Regions from separate parts of the Streptomyces sp. PTL18 genome, predicted to be linked through region 1. Evidence: riboswitches for the same ligand, from Rfam matches in the RefSeq annotation. Region 1 holds a riboswitch; the other holds the start of a gene.

Region 1 (3,349 bases):
GGGACTGCCGGGGCCAGGCGACCCGGGCAGCGCCCGTCGCACGCCTTCCCGCACCCGGTCCCGGCCCCGGTCCGGTACCGAAGGTGCCGCCCCCCGGGGTCGCCGACACCTCGGCGACCGCCGGATGAAATCTTCGCCGGAACCGCAGAAAGCGCGTTCCCCGGAGCTCCTCGGCCGCGTATTTTGACATGTGCGCAACATTCCCCCGTCACCCCCCAGGAGCCGTCCCCATGCGCAGACTCCTCGCCACCCTCGCGGCGGCTGCCGCCGCGTTCGGCGGTCTCACGGCCACCGCGCCCAGCGCGGCGGCGGCCGACTCGGGCACGTTCAACGTGCTCAGCTACAACGTCGCCGGCCTGCCCGAGGGCATCTCCAGCGCGCCGACACCGCGCCAGTCGAGCACCACGACCATCGGCTCGCGGCTCGGCCCCTACGACATCGTCCATGTGCAGGAGGACTTCAACTACCACTCATACCTGTACGCCTCGGACTCCCACCCGTACCGCACGCCCACCAGCGGCGGCGCCGGCATCGGCAGCGGACTCAACACGCTGTCCGCGATCCCCTACGACACCGACGACTTCGAGCGCGTGCACTGGAACTCGTGCCAGTACGACTCGGGCGACTGCCTCACTCCCAAGGGTTTCACGTTCATGCGGGAGCGCCTGGCCGAGGGCGTCTACGTGGACTTCTACAACCTCCACACCAACGCGGGGACGAACGACGGCGACCTGGCCTCGCGCGCGGACAACCTCAACCAGCTGACCGACTTCATCAGGACCCACTCCGCGGGCAACGCCGTCGTCGTCATGGGCGACACCAACACCCGCTACACGCGCTCCGGCGACACGATCGCCGAGTTCGCCACCGCGAACGGCCTCACCGACGCCTGGGTCCGGCTGGTGCGCGGCGGCACCCCGCCCGCCAAGGGCAGCGACCCTCTGCTGTGCGACGAGAACGCGGTCACCGACAGCTGCGAGGTAGTCGACAAGATCCTCTACCGGGGCAGCAAGCCGGTCTCGCTCGACGCCACCGCGTACACCAACGAGCACGCCCAGTTCCTCACCGGCGACGGCAAGATGCTCTCCGACCACGACCCGATCACGGCGACCTTCCGCTGGGCGCGCAACTCCGCCTTCCGGCTCAGCGACCGGTTCGGCGGACCGCACGGTGACTACTTCAACGACATCACCGGCGTCCCGGCCGGCGCCCGGGCGACCGGCATCTCGCTGCGCAGCGGCTCCCGTGTCGACCGGATCGGCGTGACGCTGACGGACGGCACCACGCTCGCCCACGGCGGCACGGGCGGCACGGCGTCCTCGCTGGCACTGGGCAGCGACGAGTACGTGACGAGTGCGCAGTTGTGCGAGGGCCCGTACGACGGTCACACGAGGATCTTCTTCGCGAAGTTCACGACCAATCTGGGCCGCAGCCTGGCGGGCGGCACCACGACGTCCGACTGCGTGACCCGTACGGCGCCCCCCGGCTGGCAGATCGCGGGCTTCCACGGGCGCTCCGGCGACGAGGTCGACAAGATCGGCTTCATCTACACCCGGCGCTGACCCGCCGGCACGACATCCCGAGGGCCGCTGACCCGGCAGCGGCCCTTGCGTGTGGCTGATTCCCGTCCTCGGGTTAGTCTTGCCGCCGTACCGGACACGGGGTGCCCGCTCTGCGGGCTGAGATCACACCCGTCGAACCTGAACCAGTTCGCACTGGCGGAGGGATGTCTTTCATGCCATCGGCGCATGTCTCGGGCGGGCTGCCCACCGGCGGCCGGTGCACCGTCTTCGACGGGCGGATGCCGACCGCTCCCGGCGACCTCAGGGTGGAGGGGCACGGCATCGAGCCGGTCCCCGAGACGAATCGTTACGGCGGGGCGGGCCGGCTGTTCACCGTGTGGTTCGCCCCCAACCTGACCATGACCGGCGTCTTCACCGGGACCATCGGTATCGCGCTCGGCCTGGACTTCACCACCGCGCTCGCCGCCGTCGTCCTCGGCACGGTGCTGGGCGCCGTGCCCACCTCCTACCTGAGCACCTGGGGCAGCCGCACGGGAGCCGGCCAGCTGCCGCTCGCCCGGCTGGCGTTCGGACGCGCCGTGGTGGTGCCCGGGGTGCTGCAGTGGCTGTCCTCGATCGCCTGGGACGCGCTGATCGGGCTGTTCGGCGGGGACGCGCTGGCACGGCTCGCCGGCTGGCCGTTCTGGCTGGGCGTGCTGGTGGTGATGCTGGCGCAGGGAGCCCTCGGGGTCCTCGGCTACGAGGCGATCCACCGGCTGCAGATCGTCATGACGTTCGTGCTGGCGGCCGCGTTCGCGCTGATCGCCCTGCGCATGGCGGGCAGCGTGCACCCCGCCTGGACGGGCACCGCGCACGGCGCGGACCGGGTCGGCGCCTTCGTGCTGACCAGCACCATCGCCCTCAGCCTGTCGCTGTCCTGGGCGCCGTACGCCAGCGACTTCAGCCGCTATCTGCCGCGCGCCACCTCACGCGCCCGGATGTTCTGGTGCACGCTGCTCGGCCTCGTGGTGTCCTTCGTGGCCGTGCAGGTCCTCGGGCTGTGGGGCGCCTCGGTGCTCACCGACCAGACGGCCGCGGGCGTGGACCATGTGCTGGGCGGTGGCGCGGCCGGTGCCTTCGGGCTGCTGGCCGTGGCGCTGGCGGCGCTCGCCAGCAACGCGATGAACGACTACAGCGGCTCACTGGCGTTGCAGACCGTCGGGGTTCGCCTGCCGCGTCCGTTGGCAGCGGCCCTCGCCGTGGTGCTGGGCTTCCCCCTGGTGCTGTGGATGCACGCGGCGAACACCACCGCCCGCTTCCAGAACGTGCTGCTGTTCGTCAGCTACTGGATCCCCGGCTTCGTGGCGATCGTGGTCGTCGACTGGCTGGTGCGGCGCGGCACCGCGGTCGACCTCGCCGCCGCGACCGCCCGGCCTCGTTCCGGATGGCCGCCGCTGCTGGCGTTCGCCGGCGCCTTCGCCGCAGCGGTGCCGTTCATGGACACCGGCCTGTACACGGGCCCGGCCGCCCACGCGCTGCACGGCGGCGACATCTCCTACTACGTGGCGTTCCTGGTCGCCCTCGCGCTCTACGCACCGCTGCGCGTACGAGAGACCAGTCGCCCGCGTGCCCGAGAGGAGGGCCGCGCATGACCGCGCCGCCCCGTGTTCTGACCATCGCCGGCTCCGACTCCGGCGGTGGCGCCGGGATCCAGGCCGACCTGAAGACCATGCTGGCGCTCGGCGCCCACGGGATGAGCGTGATCACCGCGGTGACCGCGCAGAACTCGGTGGGCGTGCAGGGTGCCTGGGAACTGCCGGTGGAGGCGGTGCGCGCCCAGTACCGCA
Region 2 (3,349 bases), on a different contig from region 1:
GCCTTGTTCTCGCCTCGGCGGACGGCGATGAGCTGGCCCTCCTTGACCAGCTGCCGTACGCGGGTCACCTCGACACCGAGCATTTCGGCGATGTCGGGCAGGGTGAGCCAGGCGGGGACGAGAGCATCGATCTTTGCGTCAATCTCGGTCACGGGATCAAGCGTGCCATCCGGGACCGACAGTCGGAAGCGGGGCGCCTCCGGCGGGGTTACCCGGAGCGGGTGGCCTGCCGCCGGACGGGGGGTGGCGCGGCGGGTGGGTCGTGGAGTCCGGGCCGCCGTCGAAGCCGGTCGTCGGCCCCTACGCCGTCGCCTCCTTCAGCGGACGGGACGGGTCCGACAGGAGGGCCGGGTCCATGGGGGCACCCGATTCGATCAGGCGCCGGCCTTGCGCGAGGTCCCGGGGGCGGCCCACGGCCAGCAGGGCGACCAGGCGTCCCGAGCGCAGCCAGCAGACCGTCCAGGCCGCGCCCTCGGGATCGCCGCGCCACACGGTCGTGTCGGCGGACGCGTGGTGGCCCACGTACTGGACGAACCGGCCGAACTGCTCCGACCAGAAGTACGGCACCGGGTCGTACGCCGCCGGCGTCTGCCCGACGATGTTCGCGGCGACCGTGCGCGGCCCCTGAAGGGCGTTGTCCCAGTGGTGGACGAGCAGCCGCTCCTCGTAGCGGCCCGACGGGAAGGACGCGCAGTCGCCGACCGCGTAGACGTCCGGCACGGAGGTGCGCAGATGGTCGTCGGCCTGCACCTCGCCGTGCACGCCCAGCTCGATCCCGGACCCGGCCAGCCATGCCGTGGCGGGCCGGGCCCCGATGCCCACCACCACCGCCCCGGCCGGCACCCGGGAGCCGTCGTCCAGGACCACCGCGCCCGGCTCGACGCGCTCCACGCGCGCGTGCGTGCGCAGCTCGGTCCCACTGTCCGCGTACCAGGCCGCCATCGGCGCCGCGACCGCCGCCGGCAGCGCTCCCGCGAGCGGCCGGTCCGCGGCCTCCACCACGGTCACCGCGCAGCCCGCCTCGCGGGCCGCGGTGGCGAACTCGGCACCGATCCAGCCCGCGCCCACGACCACGATGTCGTGCTGCCGGGCCAGCACCGGGCGCAGCCGCTCGGCGTCGTCCAGCGTGCGCAGCAGATGCACCCCGGGGACGCCTTCCGCACCCGGCAGCTGAACGGGCTCGGCACCGGTCGCGACGACCAGGACGTCGTACGGGACGGGTCCCCGCTCGGTGTCCAGCTCATGGTCCCCGGGCCGCAGGCCCGTCGCCTCGCGGCCCAGCTGCAGCTCGATGCCCAGCGCCTCGAAGTCGACGTCGAAGGCGGAGCCCTCGGCCTTGCCGAGCAGCACGGCCTTGGACAGCGGCGGCCTGTCGTACGGCTGGTGCGGCTCCGCGCCGACCAGTGTCACGCTGCCGGTGAAGCCCTGTTCCCGCAGGGCGACCGCGGTCTGCACCCCGGCCATGCCCGCGCCCACGACGACGACGCGCCGTGCCGTGCCGCCCCGTGCCTGCGTCTGCTCGCTCACCTGATCACCATAGACAACTGACGGATTGTCAGTCAGGGGGCGTGCTGGGTGACGTCCTGCACAGCCGTCGGGCGACCGGAGGCTGTCTTACGAGGGCGGTGCCGCGAGGGCTAGGGTTGCCACCGTAAGCACTCGCGGGAGCCCGGACGTACCGGGCTGAGAGGGCGGCTGGGACGGCCTCCGACCGTACGAACCTGATCCGGGTCATGCCGGCGAAGGGAGGGGCTGGACACCCATGTCGCGTACACCGGACGAACCGTCGGCACCGCACGCACCGCCGACCGTGCCGGACGTCCTCGTCATCGGGGGTGGGATCATCGGGCTCGTGACCGCCTGGCGGGCGGCACAGCGCGGGTTCGCCACCGCCGTGGTGGACCCGGAGCCGGGCGGCGGAGCCGCGCAGGTGGCCGCCGGAATGCTCGCCGCCGTCACCGAGCTGCACTACGGCGAGCAGACGCTGCTGGCCCTGAATCTCGCCTCCGCGCGCCGCTACCCGGACTTCGCCGCCGAGCTGACCGAGGCCACCGGCCGGGATCTCGGCTACCGCCGCTGCGGCACGCTCGCCGTCGCGCTCGACGCCGACGACCGCGCCGAGCTGCGCGAACTGCATGCGCTCCAGCAGCGCTCGGGCCTGACGTCGGAGTGGCTGAGCGGGCGCGAGTGCCGCCGCCTGGAGCCGATGCTCGCGCCGGGCGTGCGCGGGGGGCTCAGGGTCGACGGGGACCACCAGATCGACCCGCGCCGCCTGGCCGCGGCCCTGGTGACGGCCTGCGAACGTGCCGGCGTGGTCTTCCACCGGGTGTGGGCCGAGCGGCTCGCGGTCGTGCGGGGGCGGGCGGCCGGGGTCAGGACCGCCGACGGCACCGAGCTCGCGGCCGGGCAGGTCGTCCTCGCCGCGGGCAGCCTCAGCGGGCGGCTCGCCGGCGTCCCGGACGACGTGCTGCCGCCCGTGCGCCCCGTGAAGGGGCAGGTGCTGCGGCTGACCGTGCCCGAGCGGTACGCGCCGTTCCTGAGCCGTACCGTGCGGGCCGTCGTCCGCGGCGGCGCGATCTACCTGGTGCCGCGCGAGAACGGCGAACTGGTGGTGGGCGCGACCAGCGAGGAGCTGGGCTGGGACACCGCGGTCACCGCGGGCGGGGTGTACGAGCTGCTGCGGGACGCGCACGAGCTGGTGCCCGGGATCACCGAGCTGCCGCTCACCGAGACCCGGGCGGGTCTGCGGCCCGGCTCCCCGGACAACGCGCCGCTGCTCGGCCCCACGGAGCTGGACGGCCTGCTGCTGGCCACCGGGCACTACCGCAACGGCGTCCTGCTCACCCCGGTCACCGGCGACGTCATGGCGCACGTGCTCACCACCGGTGAGCTCCCTGAGGAGGCCCGCCCCTTCACGCCCCGGCGTTTCACCGCCGCCGCACTCACGGAGCAGCCCATATGAACATCTCGGTCAACGGGGAGACCCACGAGGTCGCCCCCGGTGTCGCGCTCGACGCGGTGGTGCGGAGCCTGACCGCCGCCCCCTCGGGCGTGGCCGCCGCCGTCAACGAAACCGTCGTCCCGCGCGCCCAGTGGGCGTCGACGTCCCTCTCGGAGGGTGATCGCGTCGAGGTCCTCACCGCCGTCCAAGGAGGCTGACCCATGGCTGACGATCCCTTCGTCCTCGGAGGCACGACCTACTCGTCCCGGCTGATCATGGGGACCGGTGGTGCGCCCAGCCTGGACGTGCTGGAGCGGGCGCTGACGGCGTCCGGTACGGAGCTGACGACGGTGGCGATGCGCCGCGTCGACGCCTCGGTGCACGGCTCGGTCCTGTCCGTACTCGACA

Evidence for each region. A riboswitch is a leader RNA that binds a small molecule or an ion and turns the genes downstream of it on or off. The one in region 1 is predicted to bind thiamine pyrophosphate.
Region 2: linked by a shared signal. The riboswitch ahead of thiO (glycine oxidase ThiO) and the one ahead of AC5WS8_RS29025 (purine-cytosine permease family protein) in region 1 are both predicted to bind thiamine pyrophosphate.

The regions. Positions count from the first base shown of each region.
Region 1 is NZ_JCAJZO010000019.1:135,332-138,680, forward strand. It holds gene AC5WS8_RS29020 (jacalin-like lectin) at 231-1,562, shown strand; TPP riboswitch at 1,650-1,744, shown strand; gene AC5WS8_RS29025 (purine-cytosine permease family protein) at 1,736-3,154, shown strand; gene thiD (bifunctional hydroxymethylpyrimidine kinase/phosphomethylpyrimidine kinase) at 3,151-3,349, shown strand, end outside.
Region 2 is NZ_JCAJZO010000006.1:282,588-285,936, reverse strand. It holds gene AC5WS8_RS14500 (Rv2175c family DNA-binding protein) at 1-152, opposite strand, end outside; gene AC5WS8_RS14495 (NAD(P)/FAD-dependent oxidoreductase) at 301-1,527, opposite strand; TPP riboswitch at 1,652-1,765, shown strand; gene thiO (glycine oxidase ThiO) at 1,763-2,962, shown strand; gene thiS (sulfur carrier protein ThiS) at 2,959-3,159, shown strand; gene AC5WS8_RS14480 (thiazole synthase) at 3,163-3,349, shown strand, end outside.